DNA from 4 places in the Kitasatospora sp. NBC_01250 genome. Region 1 is predicted to be linked to each of the others. Evidence: riboswitches for the same ligand, from Rfam matches in the RefSeq annotation. Region 1 holds a riboswitch; each other region holds the start of a gene.
What was found. Region 1 has a riboswitch for cyclic di-AMP ahead of OG500_RS08775 (glycoside hydrolase family 16 protein). Riboswitches for the same ligand answer to the same signal wherever they lie in the genome.

Region 1 (4,959 bases):
GGCTACGCGGTGATCCTGACGACCTTCTTCAACGTCCCGCAGGGCGACACCGGTTACTACTTCGCGGTGATCGCGGTGGGCAACTTCTGCGGCCCGCTGCTGCTCGGCCACCTCTTCGACAGCGTGGGCCGCAAGCCGATGATCGCCGGGACCTACCTGCTGTCGGGGGTGCTGCTCTTCGGCACGGCCGCGCTCTTCCAGCAGGGCCTGCTCAACGCCACCACCATGACGGCCTGTTGGGTGGGCGTGCTGTTCTTCGCCTCGGCCGGCGCGAGCGCCGCCTACCTGACGGTGAGCGAGGTCTTCCCGCTGGAGGTGCGGGCGCTGTGCATCGCGTTCTTCTACGCGGTGGGCACCGCGCTGGGCGGCATCACCGGGCCGCTGCTCTTCAACGGCCTGGTGAACAGCGGCAAGCCCGCCGACACCACGCTCGCCTTCTGCATCGGCGCCTCGCTGATGGCGGCGGCCGGGCTGGTGGAGGCGGCGATCGGCGTCCGGGCGGAGCGGCTCTCCCTGGAGGAGTTGGCCGCTCCGCTCTCCGCCGTCCAGGGGCAGGAGGCCGGCGCCGAGGCCTAGCGGTAGACCCGCACGTAGTCCGCCGCGAAGGTGATCGGGGCGGAGCCGCTCGGGCCGGGGTGGTACTGCCCGGCGCTGATCGACAGGTTGAGGATCAGGTTGGCGGACCAGTTGGCCCCGACGCCGGTGTTGTCCGAGTAGACCTTGACCCCGTTCACGTACCAGTCGACGGAGTTGGCGCCGTAGTAGGTGCCGATGGTGACCCACTGGCCGGGCTTCACGTCGGTGGCGTCGGTCAGGTAGTCGTGCGCCGGGTTGACGTGGTTGGTCAGCTCCAGCAGGTTCGGGTTGTCCGGGTGGTACTCGAAGGAGTCGATCTCGCTGCCGCCGTTCGCCCAGGTCCACAGCGCGGGCCAGGCGCCGGGCGCGGAGGGCATCTGCACCCGGGCCTCGGCGTAGTCGCCGGTCTTCACCTTGAAGCCCTGCTGGGTGCCCTCGGTGGTGAGCAGGCCGGTGGTCCAGGCCTGCTTGCCGTTCTCCAGGGTGTGGCTGGAGGGCTGGGCGGTGAAGGTGGCCACACCGTTCGCCACCGAGACGTCGGACGGGTCGAGCCAGTCGAGCTTGTTGTCGTCCGGGTTGTGGGTGCCGTACTTGTACGCGGTGGTGGTGCTGTCGTTCCACTTGGTGGCGTCCAGCGGGCCGTTGAACTCGTCCGACCAGGTCAGCGTCTTGCCGGCGACCGGCGAGCCGCCGGTGGCGGGCGGCGTGCTCGGCGACGGCGAAGGCGCGGGCGTCGGGGCGGGGGCCGGGGTGGAGGTGGGGGTGCCGGCCGCCGAGACCGTGAGGGTCTGCGTGGTCAGGTTGTGCCAGGCACCCGCCTGGTCCTGGAAGAAGCCGAAGATCTGGTACGCACCGGCCGGGAAGCTGCGCGCGCCGGTGGTCAGCGAAAGGCCGCTCGGGCAGATCTGCTGGTTGCCGAGGTTCCCGGGGAAGTCCAGGTTGTTGCCGGCGGCGTCGCGCACCCCGACCCCCACCGTCTTCGCGGTGAAGCAGGAGGCGGCGTGCAGGGTGAGCGCGGCGGTGGTCGAGGCGCCGGCGGTGGCCGTGGCGGGGGTCAGCCGGTCCTGGGTGACCTGGGGCACGGCGGTGCCGGACGTACGGGCCCAGGCATCGGCCTGGCCGACGACGGGCACCGCGAGCAGGCCGAGCGCTCCGACGACGACGCCGAGGCGCAGCGGGGTGGAGGTGGGTATCACGGGGAGTCCTCTTGCGACGCCTACGAGGTGAGCTGTCGGGTTCGGGCCGCAAGATGGCCCGGCCACCGACGGATTCCGGTGGCGGCTTCACCCCTAGCCGGGCGTGCCTGGTGGGCCTGCGGGCGCAGGCGGGCGGGGCACGGCTGGCACTACCTGGGTCCCCCGCTCCTGCCTGGTGCGGTGCTCCGGGGCCGGCCACCGGCAGGCAGGACTCGGCGGTCCCGGGGGCTGGGCCCGCCGCTGGGTGGCGGGCGCCAGCAGGGTAGGCAGATGACATGATCATCATCAATGTCAGGCGAGTCACACCTGTCACACCAGCACCGAAAGCGACGCCATCGCATCACCTGGACCGCCATCCAGTTACATGGACATGAAAAGTCTCTTGGCGTGCTCCCAGCACCTTCCCAGACTTCCTGACGCTCCCCCAGACTGCTTGCCATGCAGACTCTTCTACGCGCGTTGAAGTCGCGTGCCGCCTCCGTGGTCACCGTGAGCATGCTCACCCTGGCCCCCACCGCCGTCTTCGCCGCCGACGCCCACGCGGACGTCAGCGGCTCGATCTGCCAGTCGGCGCTGCCGAGCCAGGCGGACGACACGCTGAACCTGATCGCCCAGGGCGGCCCGTTCCCGTACTCCGAGGACGGCGAGACCTTCCAGAACCGCGAGGGCGTGCTGCCCAGCGAGCCGAACGGCTACTACCAGGAGTACACGGTCGTCACGCCGGGTGCGCCCACCCGCGGCACGCGCAGAATCATCACCGGCGAGGACGGGTCGGACTACTACACCTCCGACCACTACGAGTCGTTCTCGCTGATCGACTTCAGCTGCTGAAACCGGCGCTGAAGCGGACCCCGAAGCGGGTCTGAGCCCGTCGAGCCCCCGTTGAGCCCCGGTCCCCGCAAGCACGCGGGGACCGGGGCTCAGCCGGTGCCGCGCCAGGCCGCCGCGGCGGCCACCCGGCTGTGCACCCGCAGCTTGGCGTAGGCGTGTTCCAGGTGCTTGTCCACGGTGCGGGTGGAGACCGCGAGACGGCGGCCGATCTGCTGGTCCGTCAGGCCGTCCGCGAGCAGGTCCAGCACGGCGGCCTCGCGCGCGGTGAGGTCGGCGGCCGGCGCCCGCGGCGGGGGTGCCAGCCGCTCCAGGGCGTGGGTGAGCCGGGCCCGCAGCAGGGTGGCCGAGGCCAGGTCGGCGTCCGGGAAGTCGCTGCCGGACCGGTTGACGATCAGCGCCACGGTGCGCCGCCCGGCGCTCGTCCAGCCGGCCGGGAAGGCCATCGCCAGCTGGTACTCCGCACCGGCCGGGCCCAGCGCCTCGCCGTAGGTGCCCAGCCGGTGGTACTCGGTCCGGGACTGCAGGTCGCTGCGGCGCAGCGGGACGCCGCTGCCGCCGTTGGTGTGCACGAAGAGCGGGTCCGCCGGGGCGTACCGGAAGAACGCGGCCAGCGTCTGCGGGCTGAACAGCGCCTGCGGCAGGGTGACCGGATGGCGCCCGGTGGGGGTGCGGGTGGACCAGGTGAGGCTGTCCCCCGGCACGGCGCGGAGCAGCACCGGAAACAGCGCCGGCAGCAGGGTCTCCTCGTCGACGGCGTCGATCAGCAGGTCGATCACGGCGCAGATCCGCCGCAAGCCGGCCTCCCCGGACGGAGTCACGCATCGAGCGTGCGCCCACCGGGGAGGCCGGGTCAAGCCGGGCCCCGACAAGCCCGGCTGCGGACCGCCCGCCCAACGAGGCGATCATGTGGGAGAGGAGCAACGGTGACCGGTCGGCTACCGGCTGGCGGCGTAGACGCGGTTGAGCGGGCTCTCGGCGGCCAGCTTCCAGTGGTGCAGGCCGGCGTCGTCGGCGAGGTGGCGCATCGCGTCCTCACCGGCGTGGTTGCCCATCGCCTGCGGCCCGTGCTGGGCCAGCGCGGAGGGCAGGCAGATGGCGACCGAGGCGGAGACCACGGCGCGGCCGATCGGGTTGGCGTTCGCCCGGACGTCGGCCGAGACGTTCGGTTCGACGATCATGCAGGCGCCGTCGGGGGCCAGCGACTGCTCGGCGTGGTGCAGCGCGCTGCCGGGGTCGCCCATGTCGTGCAGGCAGTCGAAGAAGGTGATCAGGTCGTAGCCGTCCCCGGGGAAGTCCTGGGCACCGGCCACCTCGAAGCTGACCCGGTCGGCCAGCCCCTGCTCCTTGGCCAGCTCGTTGGCCGCCTCGATCGAGGGCCGGTGGAAGTCGAAGCCGTGGAAGTGCGAGGCCGGGTAGGCCTTGGCCATCAGCATGGTGGACCAGCCGTAGCCGCAGCCCACGTCGGCGACCTCGGCGCCGGCGGCCAGCTTGCGCTCGGTGCCGTTCATCGCGGGGATCCACTCGGGGACCAGGGCGCCCGCGTAGCCCGGGCGGAAGAACTTGGCGGTCCCGGCGAAGAGCGCGTCGCCGTGCTCCTCCCAGCCCACCCCTCGCCCGGTCCGAAACGCCTCCATCAGCACGTCCTCGGTGCCGTAGAGCGCCTGCATCATGGTGAAGAAGCCGGCCGCGTAGGTCGGCGCACCGGGGTCGGCCAGCACGGCGGCGTGCTCGTCGGGCAGCAGGTAGCCGTCGGTCGCCGGGTCGTACTCCACGTACTCGCCGGCCACCTGCGCGGCCAGCCACTCGCGCAGGTAGCGCTCGTGCAGGCCGGTGCGCTCGGCCAGCTGGGCCACGGTCATCGGTCCGGCGCCGGCCATCGCGCTGTACAGGCCCAGCCGGTCGCCCAGCGAGGTGCACAGCCCGGCCATCGCGGCGGCGCCGTCGGACACCACTCGGCCCAGGAACTCCATCACCTTGTCCTCGTCGACCGCCATCGCGGCCACCTCCTCGGCACTCCCCCTCACTCCAGCAGAGCGCACCCGTCCCGGGCCATACGGGATTCTCCGTACGGCCCGGGACGGGGTGAGGGTGTTGTTGTCAGGTGTGCTGTCAGCTCTGCTGTCAGGTGTGCTGGAGGACCAGTTCGTCCTTGAGCGTGGCGCGGATCTGGTCGCGCAGCTCCTGGGTGTCCTGGTGGCCGTGGACCGAGACCGCGTGTTCGGCGGCGGCGCGCACGACCTCCTCCTCCTCGCCGGAGATGGCCAGGGTGCAGTTCATCTCGCTCGGGTACTCCCGGCAGTCGACAACCTTGCGCATGATCGACCTCCCGACCAGCCACGGTGCCCCACCCGTCGGC
Region 2 (4,959 bases), 600 kb from region 1:
CGTTGGGAGTTGTTCGGGGGCGCCGGAGCGGGCGTTGCCATGGCTGGTCCTCTCGGACGACGGCGGGGGTCAGCCCGACGCTCCCGCAGAACGGCCCCGGCCCGCGTGCCGCACGCCGAACGGGCGCCATCATCGCCAGCCGTCCGGCCTAGCGGGCGAGGGATCATCACCTGCTGATATGGATGTGACGGAGAATCATGTCAGCAAGCGTTGATTTGCGCGCCGGGGCGTGCCAGGCTCGACCCGGCCCCGCCAGGCCCTGCCCCACCCACCCGGTCCGGCCTGGGCCGGGAACCTTTCCCCTGCCCGGCCCAGGCCCCGGTCCTTCCGGACCGACCCCTCGGTCCTGCCGGACCGACTCGACGTCAGCTCGGATCGCGCTCCGCCGAGGCCGCACGCTGCGCCTCGGCGGCCAGCACCGCCGCCAGGTTCTCGCGGCGGATCCGCCGGTCGAGGTAGAGCAGCCCGTCGGTCAACGGCTGCAGCGGCGCGGCCAGCGCCATCGCCAGCCCGTAGCCGACCAGCACGCAGCCGATCAGGAAGAAGACGCCGAAGGCCGTCGGCACGCTGCTCGTCACGGCCTCGCCGTACTCGTCGATCCGCTCGGTCGGGGCGCTGGTGCTGACCATGACCACCACTCCGATGATCATCGCGGGCACGGTGACCACCTGGGCGGCGAAGGAGCCGATCATCCGGACCACGTACGGGATGCCCAGGCTGCGCCACCAGGAGCCCTCGTTGAGCCGCCAGGCCCGGCGGACCGCCGCCACCGGCGGCTGGTTCTCCAGGATCAGCACCGGCGTCACCAGCGCCAGCCGGACCGCGGCATAGCCGCCGAACGCCGCGACCGGCAGCAGCAGGCAGGCGGTCAGCACGCCGAAGACGGCCGCGCTGCCGGTGGCCAGCCCGATCAGCGCCCCGGGCAGCACCGCGACCAGCAGGCCGCCCAGCGCGGCCAGGCCGAGCAGCAGCTGGGTGCGGATCACCCGCCCCAGGTAGGGCCGGCTCTCCGACCAGAGCCGGCCGGCCGTCACCGGCCGGCCGACCGCGGCGTGGCGCAGCACCGCCGTGCTCACGGTGGTCGCCACCAGCGAGAAGCCCCAGAAGCAGCAGAGCAGGAGCAGCACGCCGACGACCGCCGTGATGCCGACGGTGGTCGCCTGACCGTCGGTCAGCTGGTAGTCCACCTGGCTGCGGGCGTCATCGATGATGCCGCCGACCGCGCTGTAGCCGACCGCCAGGTAGACCCCGCACAGCGCGAGCACGACCAGGGCCGCGAGCGACAGCGGGACCAGCAGGGCCTTGGCGTACTGGCGCAGGGTGCGGAAGACGCCGCTGATCACCTCGCCGATGCCCAGCGGCGTCAGCGGTATGACGCCGGGCCGGGGCGGCGGCGGCCGGTAGCCCCAGGCGAGGCCGGGCGGCGGCCAGCCGCCCTGGTGCGGCGCGGGAGCGGGGTGGGGCGCGGGGCCCTGGTACGGCGCGGGATCCGGCCGGCGCACCGGCTCCGCGTCCGGATCCGGCGCCCGCCACACATCGTCGGCGCTCATCGTTCTGGCCTCCCCCTGTACTGCTTACGCTGTCCTGCTCCACCCGTGGAGCACCCGAGCGTACGGGAGCCGCCCCCGCCGCACGGCGCCGGGGCCACCGGGCCGACCCCCGCCACCGGGTGCACGTCGTCGCAGGTGGCGGCGGGTCCGGGCGCGGCGTTCACCCCGTGCTGTACCAGTCCCAGGGCAGCAGCCCGTGCTCCGGCAGGTGGGCCTCGCGGGTGCTGATGGTGATCAGCGGGCGGTCCTTCCAGACGGTCGCGTCGTTGGCGCGCCGGCACAGCTCGGTGCGGGCGTGGTCGGTGTTGGCGACCAGCACCAGCACCGTCTCCTTCCGCAGGCCCTCGAAGACCGCCCGGTCCGGATCGGCCAGCACCGCGCGCAGCCGGGCGCGGTCGGCCAACCGCAGCCGGCCCCGGTCGCCGTAGCCGAGCGGCCGGGCCTCGGCGGTGCTCCTGGCCACGCCGCGAGCGAGCGTCAGCAGCGGCAGCAGGGTGGGGATCCGGCCCGGATCGGTGACGGCCTCGCCCTGGGCCGCGCGGTAGATGGCCAGGCCCAACAGGGTCCGCACGGCCTCCAGATCGCCGCCGGCCACTCTGGGGTCGTGGCCGGCCGCCCAGCGGGTCAGGCCGAGGGCCCAGTACATGGACACCTCCAGTGCGGAGGCCTTGCCCATCAGCGCGGAGTCCACCTCCCACCACCAGTGCGGATCGCCCTCGGCCGCTTCGACGGCCGGCTCCAGCTCGTGCACAGCCCACCTCCCGGCGCGCCCGCCCACACCCGGGCCCGGGCGCCCCTCCTATCGTGCTGCGGCACGCGGCGCGGTGTCCGCCGATCGGGCAAACCCGCGCGCGGGGCCGGGCGGGCCGCCGCACCGGCCCGCCCGGCCCTGTCCCACGCCGCTGTTCCGCCCCGGTCTCAGGGGGTCTGGCCGTAGAAGTGCTCCACGTGCAGCTTGACCACGAGCCGGCGGTCGCGGACCATCGCGGCCCGGTAGTCGTCCCAGTCGGGGTGCTCGCCGTCGAGCGCGCGGTAGAGGTCGATCAGCTCCTCCACCGTGTCGTCGTCGGGCGCCGCGGCCACCGGGGTCAGCTCGACGGTGCCCTCGGCCACCGCCCAGGTCCAGAAGTCCTCGCTGGTCGCGTACAGGCTCGCCCGCGGGTCCCGGGCCAGGTTCTTCGCCTTCACCCGGTCCGCGGTGACGGAGACCCGGATCAGCTCCCTCGCCGGGTCGTAGGCGTAGCGGATGTTGGACAGTTGCGGCCGTCCGTCCCGCTTCAGGGTCACCAGCACCCCGTTGATCCGGGAGGCGAACAGCTCACGGATCTTGGCCTCGTCGGCCATGGGCCTCTCCTCTGCGTCGAGTTGACGGTCCGTCGGTCGATGACGGTTCCAGCGCCCAACCTAGCGGCGGACACCCGCCCGCCGGGCGGGTTCGTCACCCGTCGGGCGGGCGGACCTGACGCAGTACGCGCAAGAGGTGTCGATACGGAGCACCGCGCAGCTTCCGTGATTCTTGTGTGACGTGTGCGATGCGGGGTTGTTATCGGAGTGATGATCCGTCTAGTCTCCCTGCAACCCGCCGACGCGGGTGCCCGGACGAGGTACGCCGAGTCCTGCCCACCGCGCTCCGGGTCCTCGATCACCGACTTCTGGGCAGGCGCGGGGGACCCAGGTTCAGCGCCGTCCCCACGCGGCTAGGGGTGAAGCCGTCCGCCGGATCCGTCCGGGCGGGCGGCCGGGCCAGCCTCCCGGCCCGAACCCGACAGCTCACCTCGCAGGCGTGCGGAGAGGGATGTTCCATGGGCATATCCGGGGTGTTCTCAGGCCCGGGCCGGCACCGCCGCCCGACCCAGACCGATCGCGCCGTGGCCGCCGCGACCGTGGCCGGCGTCGGCGTCGCCCTGCCGCTGCTCACCGCGACCGGCGCGCACGCCGCGCCGGTCACCACCTGGGACTCGCTCGCCCAGTGCGTCACCGGCGGCAACTGGACCGCCGACAACGGCGACGGCTACTACGGCGGACTGCACCTCACCCAGCGCCAGTGGGTCGCGAACGGCGGCGACCAGTACGCGGCGCAGGCCTCGCACGCCACCCAGGCGCAGCAGATCGCCGTGGCGGAGCAGTTGCTCGCCAGCCAGGGACCGAGCGTCTGGGGCAGCTGCGCGGCGGTGGCCGGGCTGGCCGCGCCGACCGGAACGCCCAGCAGCAACCCGACGACCGCGCCTGCGGCGCCCACCGCGCCCAGCACGCCGCCCGCGAGCGGTACCCCCGCACCGGTCGGCTCGCCCGCGCCGGTGACCGCGCCCACCGCGGCACCCACGCCGAGCCCCACGCCCACGACGACGGCCACCACGCCGGCTGCGCCCACCACCCCGGCCCCCGGCACGGGGACGGGGACGGGGACGCCCAGCAGCACGCCGACGGCGCCGACCACCGCACCCTCCACCGCGCCGACCAGCGGCCCGACCACCCCGACCGCCTCGCCGACCCCGAGCGCACCCGCGCCGAGCACGCCCGCCCCCAGCGCGAGCCCGAACCCGACGGCGACCACGCCCCCGGCCGCACCGACCGCCCCCGGCACCGCCCAGACGCCGGCCGGCGACACCACCCCGACCGCTCCCGTGGCACCCGCACCGGCCGTGCCCGCGGCCCCGGTCGGCCCCACCACCGGCCAGGCGGCCCCGACCGGGCAGAGCGACGCCGGTCAGGGCTACACGGTGCAGAGCGGCGACTCGCTCTGGGCCATCGCGATGGACCACCACGTCGACAACTGGCAGCAGCTCTACCAGGAGAACCTCGGCACCGTCGGCGGCAACCCCGACCTGATCTTCCCCGGGCAGCACCTGCAGCTCCCCTCCTAGGGAGTGCCCGGTCAGGTGGTGCCCGGTGGACTGTCACCGGGCACCGCCGGGGCCCGTCAGAATGGGGTCATGTCCAAGCGCAGCAATCGCACCCGCCCGGCCAGGCCCGCCCCCGCCCTCGCGCCCGCCGCGTCCGACGGGTCACTCCCCTGCCCCTGCGGCCGGCCGGCGAGCTACGCCGACTGCTGCCGCAGGCTGCACCGGGGCGAGGCCGAGGCGGCCACCGCCGAGCAGCTGATGCGATCGCGGTTCAGCGCCTTCGTGGTCCACGACAGCGCCTACCTGCTGAGCAGCTGGCACCCGCGGACCCGGCCCGCCGAGGTCGACTTCGACCCGCGGCTCCACTGGCAGCGCCTGGACATCCTGGGCAGCACCGAGGGCGGCCCGTTCCACCAGGAGGGCACCGTCGAGTTCGTCGCCCACTACGTCGAAGGCAGGCTCGACGGACGGCTGCACGAGAACAGCCGCTTCATGCGCCACGAGGGATCCTGGGTCTACCTGGACGGCACGATCACCGCGACCGACTGAACGAACCGCCACCGCAC
Region 3 (4,959 bases), 770 kb from region 1:
CGAGCGCGATCGTCACGCTGGACGACCGGGGGCGGGCCGACTACACCTTCGACATCCACTGGTCGCTCGCCCCCACGGCCCTGGCCGTCACGGCCCCGCATGTGCACTTCGGCTCGCTCGCCGCGCTGCTCGCACCCGGCGCCGAGGCCACCGCCGCCCTGGTCGCCGGGCTGCGCGCGGGCGCGACGGTCAGCTACGACCCCAACATCCGCCCGGCCCTGCTCTCCTCGCCCACCGAGGTGCGCGCCCGGGTGGAGCGCTGCGTGGCGCTCAGCGACCTGGTCAAGGCCAGCGACGAGGACCTCCAGTGGCTCTACCCGGGCCGCTCCCCCGAGCAGGCCGCCGCGCACTGGCTCACCCTCGGCCCGGCCCTGGTGCTGGTGACCAGGGGCGGCGCGGGCGCCCTCGCCGTCACCCGCGACGCGCGGGCCGAGGGTCCGGCCACGGCGGCCGAGGTGGTGGACACGGTCGGTGCCGGCGACTCCTTCATGTCCGCGACGCTGGACGCGCTCGCCGCCCGCGCCCTGCTCGGCGCCGCCGCCCGCGCTTCGCTGCGCAGCCTCACCGGGGCGACGCTGGCCGCCGTGCTGCGGCACGCCGGTGCGGCGGCGGCCGTCACGGTCTCCCGCGCCGGGGCCAATCCGCCCGACCACCGCGAGCTGGCCGCGGCACTGTCCTGAGCACCGGTCAGGCCTTGCGGCCGACCCCCGCGTACATCCAGCGGGTGGTGGCCTCGGTGGCGGCGTCCGGGCGCCAGAGCGGCACGAATTCGACACCGGGCTCCAGCAGCTCCCAGCCGTCGAAGAGCCCGGTCACCTCCTCGCGACCGCGCAGCCGAATGCCCGAGGCGGTCTTGTCCCAGGTCTTGGCCACCTCGGCGGCGCGCTCGGGATTGCCCTCGTGGGTGCTGTGCGAGAGCAGCAGGTAGCTGCCCGGCGCCACCCGCTCGCGCACCTGGTCCACCGCGTGCCGCGCCTGCTCGTCGCTGACGAAGTGCAGCAGCGCCAGCAGCAGCACGGCCACCGGCTGCGAGAAGTCCACCAGGGTGCGCAGCTCCGGGCGTTCGAAGAGCTCGTCCAGCTCCCGGACGTCCCCGGTCAGCACCGTGGTGCTGCGGTTGTCGGCCAGCAGCGCGCGCCCGTGGGTGAGCACGATCGGGTCGTTGTCGACGTACACCACCCGGGCGTCGGGGGCGACGGTCTGCACCACCTCGTGCACGTTGCCGGGCGAGGGCAGGCCGGCGCCGATGTCGATGAACTGCCGGATGCCGGCCTCGGCCGCCAGCCGCACCGCCCGCCGCAGGAAGGCCCGGTTCTCGCGGGCCGCCGCGGGTATGTCCGCCGAGGCGCTGATCGCGTGCTCGGCCGCCTGACGGTCCGGCGGGAAGTTGTCCTTGCCGCCGAGCCAGTAGTCGTAGATGCGCGCGGGGTGCGGGCGGTCCGTCTGAAGCCGCGTCATGTCGCTGTCGTGTCCGGACTGGTGCACCGTCTCCCCCTCTGATCCTGCGGCCCGTGGTCGCGCGGCCGGGGGCAGCATAGCGGGCCGCAGAATCCGGGCTGGTCGGCGGGGGTTCCCGGGCGTCGTTGCCGGGGACGCTCGAAGGGAGCCCGCCCCGCCCGCCGGCGGACCCGCTTATTGCCGAGCCATGCGGGGCGGGCGCCGGTAGGGTCGAGCGGTTCGACCTTCTCCAGCCCCCCAGCTGCGAATGTGAGATCAGATGACCTACCAGTCGGGCGAGTTGCCGATCAACCAGGCACGGGCCGACGAGTTGCCCATCCCTGCCGTGGCCGCGGACGAGCTGCTGCCCGAGACGCGCCGGGCCCTGCTGCACCGCCTCGCCGTCGGACAGGCACAGGGCCGGACGCCCTCGCTGGTCGGCCTGGTGGCGCGCGGCGGCCACCGGGTCTGGAGCGGTGGCCGGAGCATGATCGAGGGCCACGCGCCGGACGAGAACACGCAGTACCGGATCGGCTCGATCACCAAGTCCTTCGCCGCGGTGCTGGTGCTGCGCCTGCGCGACGAGGGCCTGCTCGACCTGGCCGATCCGCTGGAGCAGCACCTGCCGGGCACCTCGGCCGGGCGGGCCACGATCCGCGAACTGCTCAGCCACACGGCCGGGCTGGCCGCCGAGACGCCGGGCCCGTGGTGGGAGCGGACCGACGGCTCGCACCGCCCGGAGCTGGGCAACCTGCTGGAGGAGCAGCCGTTCCGCCACCCGGCCGGCGAGCGCCACCACTACTCCAACCCCGGCTACGCGCTGCTCGGCGCGCTGGTGGCCAAGGTGCGTCGGCTGCCGTGGGGCGAGGTGCTGCGCCAGGAGGTGCTCGATCCGCTCGGCCTGACCCGCACCACGCTGCTGCCGCAGGCCCCGCACGCGGGCGGGTTCGCCGTGCACCCGTGGGCGGACGTGATGCTCCCCGAGCCGCTCACCGACACCGGCCTGATGGCGCCGGCCGGGCAGCTCTGGTCCACCGCCGCCGACCTCGCCCGCTGGGCCTCCTTCCTGGCCGGCACGCTCCCGGGCGGCGCGGAGAAGGTCCTGGCCCCCGCCACGCTGGCCGAGATGCGCCGCCCCGCCGCCGGCCCGGACCGTGACGACTGGACCTCCTGCTTCGGACTGGGCCTGCAGCTGTCCCGGCAGGACGGGCGGCTGCTGGTCGGCCACGGCGGCTCGATGCCCGGCTTCCTGGCCGGCCTGTGGTTCAGCCCCGAGGACGACGTGGCAGCGATCACCCTCACCAATGTCACCGCCGGCTCCGGGCTCGGGACGGTGGCCCCCGACCTGATCCGGATCGTCGCCGAGCGCGAACCGCTGCTGCCCACCGCCTGGCGCCCGTTCACCGACGCCGATCCCGACCTGCTCGCACTGACCGGCCCCTGGTACTGGGGACCCACCGCGCTGGCCCTGCACCTGCGGGCGGACCGGGCCCTGGAGCTCACCGCGCTGAGCGGCCCCGCCCGCACCTCCCGCTTCCTGCCCGAGCCGGACGGCAGCTGGGTCGGGCTCGACGGCTACTACGCGGGCGAGCCGCTGCGCGTGGTGCGCGCCGAGGACGGCTCGGTCAGCCACCTCGACGTGGCGGGCTTCGTGCTGACCCGCGGCGCCTACCAGCCGGCCGCGGTGGTGCCCGGCGACGTCGACCCGCAGGGGTGGCACGCGGGCTGACGCGGCGCGGGCGGGCTCGGCGTCGGCTGACGCGGCGCTGGCTGGCTGACTGGCTGGCTGACTGACTGACTGACGCGGTGCGGGCTGACGAAAATTCATATCACGGGGCGATAACGATGCGAATCGTTATCGCCCCTCCAGCTTCGGCATGAGACACCTCACATTGCCCTGTGACAGCGCCTCCTGGCTTGAGATGGGACCTTCGACCTGTCTACGGTGCATGCCGTTCGTCTCCACACGAACCCCGCTCCCCGGAACGCCGAATCCTGCCGCCGGATGGAACGGGCACTGTGCACTGAAGCACCACGGCAGGGGCGGGGGACCCAAGGTAAGTCGCCCCACCTGGAGCAAGGCTCCGGGCGGGGCTTGGGGTGAAGCCGCGCATTGCGCGGCCGGGCAACTCCAGCCCGAATCCGACAGCTCACCTCGCAGGCGTGGGAGAGGAAACGCTTTTCATGCTGTCCGTCAACGGTCGCCCCAGCCTGCCCAGCCGCGCCGCCATCAAGCGCGCGATCGCCACCGCCGTCATCGTCGGCGCCGGCGCCGGTCTGCCCATGATCACCGCCGGTGGCGCCAGCGCCACGCCGATCCACTCCGGTTCGCACGGCTACACCGCGCAGCACGAGTCGGCCGCCGCCGCTCCGGCCGCCGCCCCGGCCGCCCAGGCTCCCGCCGGCTACACCGTGCAGGACGGCGACTGGCTGTCCAAGATCGCCACCAGCCACAACGTGCAGGGCGGCTGGCAGAAGCTCTACGACCTGAACAAGTCGGTGCTCGCCGACGGTCCGGACGTGATCTACCCCGGCCAGCACCTCGCGCTCGGCGACGCCCAGGCCCAGGCCCCGGCGCAGACCCCCGCCCCGGCCCAGGCTCCGGCCACCGCCCCGGCTCCGGCTGCCCCCGCCGCTCCGGCTGCCGCGGCCGCTCCGGCCACCCCGGCGCTGAGCGCCAACGCCAGCGTCGCCTCGCTGCAGGCGCTCGCCGCCTCGATCGTCCCGGCCGACCAGCTGGCGTCGTTCGACCAGATCATCACCCACGAGAGCGGCTGGAACGTCACCGCCACCAACCCGAGCTCCGGTGCCTACGGCCTGCCGCAGGCCCTGCCCGGCAACAAGATGGCCTCGGCCGGCTCGGACTGGGCGACCAACCCCGCCACCCAGATCAAGTGGGCGCTGCAGTACATGAACCAGACCTACGGCAGCCCGAACCAGGCCTGGGTCTTCTGGCAGGCCCACCAGGCGTACTGATCACCCCGGTGATCAACGGCCGCCGGCCCGCCCCCATCGGGCGGTAGCGCTCGGCGGATCGTCCGCAGCCGTCGGCCGGCCACGGGTTTCCCACCTGTGGCCGGCCGACGGCTTTGGCGCGCCTGGCTCTTGGCTCGCTGGGCCTTCGGCGTGCCGGGCTGTTGGTGTGCCGGGCCTTTTGTGTGCCGGGCTGTTGGTGTGCCGGGCCTTTTGTGTGCCGGGCTGTTGGTGTGCCGGGCCTTTTGTGTGCCGGCTGTTGGTGTGCCGGGCTGTTGGCGCGCTGTCGCAGCGACGGGCTGCGCCCCGCTCGTCAGCTGCCGGGCGCCGGCCCGCCGTGCGATCCGGCGTCAGTCCGCCGCGCCGTACCGCACCAGATAGCCCGCCAGCCGCGCGACGTCCTCGTCGGTCCACTCCGTGAACCGCTCGGTGAACGACTCCCGGCGCATCTCGTACGCGTGCCGCAGCAGCGCCATCCCCTGCTCGCTGGGGCGCAGGATCTGCCCGCGGTGATCCTCCGGATCCACCTCGCGGCTGAGCAGCCCCAGC
Region 4 (4,959 bases), 4.4 Mb from region 1:
TGCTGCGCACCAGCGGCTGGACCAGGCTGGTCGCCGAGGCCGGCGAGGAGGCCGAGCGGGCCGGCGCGCAGGACGCGGCGGCGGAGGCGGCCCGCCTGGTGGAGAAGCTCCAGGAGGAGCTGGCCGCCACCCGTGCCGCGGCCCGGGCCGATCTGGAGCGCCAGCGCGCGGACTCCGAGGGCATCCGCAAGGAGGCGGAGTCGCTGCGCAAGAAGGTGCGCAGCCTGGAGAGCGACACCCGCCGGGCGCAGGCCGAGGCCCGCAAGCTGCAGGCCGAGCTGGCCGCCGCTGCGGCCGCGGCCGGCACCGAGCGCGGGGTGGCCGAGAGCGAGAGCCGGCGCCTGCGGCACCGGGTGGCCGAGCTGGAGAGCGCGCTGGAGGCCAGCCGCCGCTCGGCCCGCGAGGGGCGCAGCGTGGAGGACATGCGGCTGCGGCTGCTGCTCGACACGGTGCTGCAATCGGCCCAGGGCCTGCAGCGCGAGCTGGCGCTGCCGATCACCACGCTGCACCCGGCGGACCTGGTGGACGCGGTGGTGCCGGGCTCGGCCTCGCCGCACGACGTGGCCCGGCGCGGGCTGGCCGAGGACGACCCGGCGCTGCTGGACCAGTTGCTGGCCATCCCGCAGGTCCACCTGGTGGTGGACGGCTACAACGTGACCAAGACCGGCTACCCGACGCTGCCGCTGGAGAAGCAGCGACTGCGCCTGCTGGGCGGCCTGGCGATGCTCGCCCAGCGCACCCAGGCCGAGGTGACCTGCGTCTTCGACGGGCAGGACCTGGACGTGCCGGTGATCATGGCGCCGCCGCGCGGAGTCCGGGTGCGGTTCAGCCGGACCGGGCAGACGGCGGACGAGCTGATCCGTCAGCTGGTGCGGGCCGAGCCGCAGGGCCGGCCGGTGGTGGTGGTCTCGACGGACCGTGAGGTCGCGGACGGTGTGCGCAAGGCCGGTGCCCGCCCGGTGGCCTCGGTGCTGCTGCTGAACCGCCTCTCCCGCGGCTGACCACCCCTCAGTCGGTCAAGACCGGTTCTGTGAATGTTGCGTGAGATCCTTGCCCGTAGGGGTAGTTCGTGACGGCAGGGGAGTGGCGCGGGGAAGTGATGTTCACTAGGGTCTGGCGTCAAACCTATTTTTCCGGTCACTCATCCGATCGGGTGAGGCCGGCAGAAGAAGGAGCGGTCCCTTGGCGTCCCATCGCCGTCCCAAGCAGTCGAGCCGCGCGCGGATCACCGTGCTCACCGCCGCTGCGGCGACCGCGGTCGCGATCTCCTCGCAGACCGGGGCCTGGGCAGACCCCAAGCCGTCCATCCAGGATGTCAAGGCGCAGATCGACGACCTGAACAACCAGCAGGAAGCGGCCGCCGAGAAGTACGACGGCGCCAAGGAGCGCGGCGACCAGCTGCGCCAGCAGGCCTCCCAGCTGCAGGACGAGGTGGCCCGCACCCAGGACCAGCTGACCCAGCTGCAGTCCGGGCTCGCGACGGTGGCGGGGGAGCAGTACCGCACCGGCGGGATCGACCCCACCGTCCAGCTGATGCTCAACTCCAACCCGCAGAACTACCTGGACCAGGCGTCCAGCATGCAGGTGGCGACCAGCACCGAGGCGGACGCGCTCAAGTCGCTCCAGGGCGAGCAGCGCAAGCTGGACCAGGAGAAGAAGGAAGCCGCCGACACGCTGGCCCAGCTGGACAGCGCCACCCAGCAGCTGAACCAGGCCAAGGCGGACGTGCAGAGCAAGCTGGCCGCGGCGCAGAAGCTGCTCAACTCGCTGAGCGCCTCGGACCGCGCCACGCTGCAGGCCGCCGACCGCGCCTCGCGCAGCAGCGCCCGCACCGACCTCGGCTCGCTCGACCTCCCGGCGGCCGGCGGCTACGCCGGCCAGGCGGTGCAGGCGGCGCTCAGCCGGCTCGGTGACTCCTACGTCTGGGGCGCCACCGGCTCCACCACCTTCGACTGCTCGGGCCTGATGCAGTGGGCCTACGCGCAGGCCGGCGTCTCGCTGCCGCGCACCTCGCAGGAGCAGGCCACGGTGGGCACCGCGGTGCCGAGCCTGTCCCAGGCGCAGCCGGGCGACCTGATCATCTTCGGCGGCGACCGGCACCACGTGGGCATGTACATCGGCAACGGCAAGATGGTGCACGCGCCGCACACCGGTGACGTGGTGCGGATCGCCGACCCGACCACGATGGGCGAGTCCTTCATCATCCGCCGGGTCTGACCCGCCGTCGCCCCGGCGCGCGCCGACCGCCGCTGAGCCCCCGTCACTCGTGCGGTGTGACGGGGGCCACCTGTTCGTATCCGGCATGATCACGCGCGGGTGATCTCCATAGCACCCAGAGTCAAAGTTAGGCGTTTTTTCTGACAAGGATTTGAACGGATCACAGAGTTGTTACTAGGGTCGCTCATCAGACCACCGCGATGGTGATCACCCGACCCGGGTGGCAGCGGGGGTTACCGCCGAGTCTGGAAAGCAGCACGGGCAGTTGACTGCCCGACGGGGACCCCCTCACCGGGGAGCTGCGGACCGGAGCCGGGGAACCATGTTCCTCGGGGTGAATCGGCGCCAGGTCGGCCGTCAGGCCGGTGAGGCGTCGTAGGGCATCTCTTCCAGCCCGAACCCGTCAGCTCACCCGGTAGGCGGTCGGAGGAAGAAGGATTCGTGGCGTCCCATCGTCGTCCCAAGCCCGTCGGCCGTACTCGCGCGTCGATCCTGACCGCTGCCGCCGCGACCGCCGTGGCGCTCTCCGCGCAGGGGGCGGCGCACGCCGACCCGGCGCCCTCGCTCGACCAGGTCAAGTCCCAGGTCGACGACCTCAACAACCAGGCGGAGCAGGCCTCCCAGCAGTACGACGGCGCGCAGGCCAAGCAGCAGACCCTGCAGAAGCAGGTCAGTGACCTGCAGGACGAGGTGGCGCGGCAGCAGGACCAGGTGACCAACCTGCAGTCCGGGCTGGCCTCGGTGGCCGCCGACCAGTACGCCAGCAACGGCATCTCGCCGACCGTGCAGCTGATGCTCTCCAGCAAGCCGGACGGTTTCCTGAGCCAGGCCAGCTCGCTCAACCAGATGAGCAGCACCGAGAGCGAGACGCTGAAGCAGCTCCAGGAGCAGCAGCGCAAGCTCGACCAGGACAAGTCCGAGGCGCAGGGCAAGCTCGCCGAGCTGGATGCCACCACGCAGCAGCTGAAGACCGCCAAGGACGCCGTCCAGGCCAAGCTGAAGCAGGCTCAGGACCTGCTCAACACGCTGACCGAGCAGCAGCGCCAGGCGATGGCCGCGGCCGAGGCCAAGGCTGCCGCCGACGCCAAGGCGGCGGCCGACCAGGCCGCCGCGCAGGCCAAGGCCGCCGCCGCTGCCAAGGCCCAGACCGACGCGCAGACCGCCTCGCGCGGCTCCTCCCGCACCGACCTGGGGAGCACCGGCTCCACCACGGCCGCCCCCAGCACGCCGAGTGCCGGCAGCTCGGCCGCGCAGGCCGCGATCGCCGCCGCCGTCAGCAAGCTGGGTTCGCCGTACGTCTACGGTGCCGCCGGGCCGAGCTCCTTCGACTGCTCGGGCCTGATGCAGTGGGCCTACGCGCAGGCCGGCGTCTCGCTGCCGCGCACCTCGCAGGACCAGGCCTCGGCCGGTACCAACGAGGGCACCAACATCGCCAACGCCCAGCCCGGCGACCTGCTGGTCTTCTACAGCGACATGCACCACGTGGGCATGTACGTCGGTGGCGGCCAGATGATCCACGCCCCGCACACCGGCGCCGTGGTCCGCTACGAGTCGGCCACGGTGATGCCGATCGCGGCGATCATCCGCCCCTGACGCACCGTCGTCCCCGAAGGCCCGGTCTCCTCCTGGAGACCGGGCCTTCGGCGTCGGACGGCCGTTCCGCTGTCCGAATTGGGATCAAATATTCGTATCGGTAGGGGTTTGGACTCGCTCGCCCGGACTCGCTAACGTCTGCGCTCGGACCTCAGCTCCGGCGAAGCCCTCGGTTCGTCGGCGGCTTCTTCGGGCTCACTCGGCGATAGGAGTCGTCAGCGATGGCGAGTACACCCCCGTCGGGCACCGCGCGGCGATTCGCCCGGGTGGTGGCGGTCACCGCTGCCGCGACCACGGTGCTGGCGATGACGGCCAGTGCGCACGGTGCTCCAGGTGGACCGGACAAGAAGGACGTCAAGGCGCAGGTCGACCAGCTCTACGCGGAGGCCGAGCAGGCCTCGGAGAAGTCCAACGCCGCGGAGGAGGCCGCCAAGCGGCTGCAGGCCGAGGCCGGCACCCTGCAGCAGGAGGTGGCCCGGGGACAGGACACCCTGAACCGGATGCGCCTGGACCTGGCCACCGTCGCGGGTGCCGAGTACCGCGCCGGCGGCATGGACCCCACCGTGCAGCTGATGCTCTCCAGCGACCCGGCCGGCTACCTGGCCAAGGCCCGCACCCTGGCCCAGGTGGGCGAGCAGCGCGCCGCCACCCTGCACGAGGTGCAGGAGCAGCAGCGCCGGCTGGACCAGCGCCGGGCGGAGGCGACCGGCAAGCTGGCCGAGCTGGAGACCGTGCGCACCTCGCTGGCCGAGGCCAAGCAGCAGGTGCAGCAGCGGCTGAAGAGTGCGCAGGCGCTGCTGAGCAGCCTCACCGCCACCGAGCGGGCGCAGTTGCAGGCGCAGGACGACCGGGAGGCGCACGAGCGGGCGGCCCGCGCCGCGGAACGGGTCGACCTGGGCACCCAGCCGCCCTCCTCGGACCGGGCGGCGGCGGCGCTGGCGGCGGCGCTGAGCAAGCTCGGCTCGCCCTACGTGTACGGATCCACCGGGCCCGGTGCGTTCGACTGCTCGGGTCTGATGTACTGGAGCTGGCGGCAGGCCGGAGTGACCCTGCCGCGCACCTCGCAGGCGCAGGCGTTCGGGGGGCAGCGGGTGAGCCTGTCCGAGGCGCGACCGGGAGACCTGGTGATCTTCTTCCACGACATGCACC

Region 2: another riboswitch for cyclic di-AMP. It lies ahead of OG500_RS06970 (LysM peptidoglycan-binding domain-containing protein); the one in region 1 lies ahead of OG500_RS08775 (glycoside hydrolase family 16 protein).
Region 3: another riboswitch for cyclic di-AMP. It lies ahead of OG500_RS06240 (LysM peptidoglycan-binding domain-containing protein); the one in region 1 lies ahead of OG500_RS08775 (glycoside hydrolase family 16 protein).
Region 4: another riboswitch for cyclic di-AMP. It lies ahead of OG500_RS27635 (C40 family peptidase); the one in region 1 lies ahead of OG500_RS08775 (glycoside hydrolase family 16 protein).

Annotation. Positions count from the first base shown of each region.
Region 1 covers NZ_CP108476.1:2,158,151-2,163,109, forward strand. Annotated here, with positions in the region: gene OG500_RS08770 (MFS transporter) at 1-576, shown strand, start outside; gene OG500_RS08775 (glycoside hydrolase family 16 protein) at 573-1,772, opposite strand; cyclic di-AMP (ydaO/yuaA leader) riboswitch at 1,776-1,907, opposite strand; gene OG500_RS08780 (ribonuclease domain-containing protein) at 2,211-2,603, shown strand; gene OG500_RS08785 (helix-turn-helix transcriptional regulator) at 2,693-3,421, opposite strand; gene OG500_RS08790 (class I SAM-dependent methyltransferase) at 3,539-4,597, opposite strand; gene OG500_RS08795 (DUF1059 domain-containing protein) at 4,725-4,919, opposite strand.
Region 2 covers NZ_CP108476.1:1,558,527-1,563,485, forward strand. Annotated here, with positions in the region: gene OG500_RS06950 (APC family permease) at 1-41, opposite strand, end outside; gene OG500_RS06955 (hypothetical protein) at 366-1,550, opposite strand; gene OG500_RS06960 (hypothetical protein) at 1,711-2,301, opposite strand; gene OG500_RS06965 (PPOX class F420-dependent oxidoreductase) at 2,469-2,894, opposite strand; cyclic di-AMP (ydaO/yuaA leader) riboswitch at 3,184-3,350, shown strand; gene OG500_RS06970 (LysM peptidoglycan-binding domain-containing protein) at 3,419-4,414, shown strand; gene OG500_RS06975 (YchJ family protein) at 4,484-4,942, shown strand.
Region 3 covers NZ_CP108476.1:1,385,519-1,390,477, forward strand. Annotated here, with positions in the region: gene OG500_RS06225 (carbohydrate kinase family protein) at 1-680, shown strand, start outside; gene OG500_RS06230 (SAM-dependent methyltransferase) at 688-1,458, opposite strand; gene OG500_RS06235 (serine hydrolase domain-containing protein) at 1,718-3,166, shown strand; cyclic di-AMP (ydaO/yuaA leader) riboswitch at 3,491-3,616, shown strand; gene OG500_RS06240 (LysM peptidoglycan-binding domain-containing protein) at 3,622-4,413, shown strand; gene OG500_RS06245 (MarR family winged helix-turn-helix transcriptional regulator) at 4,761-4,959, opposite strand, start outside.
Region 4 covers NZ_CP108476.1:6,527,935-6,532,893, forward strand. Annotated here, with positions in the region: gene OG500_RS27625 (NYN domain-containing protein) at 1-1,001, shown strand, start outside; gene OG500_RS27630 (C40 family peptidase) at 1,183-2,217, shown strand; cyclic di-AMP (ydaO/yuaA leader) riboswitch at 2,505-2,655, shown strand; gene OG500_RS27635 (C40 family peptidase) at 2,659-3,810, shown strand; gene OG500_RS27640 (C40 family peptidase) at 4,032-4,959, shown strand, end outside.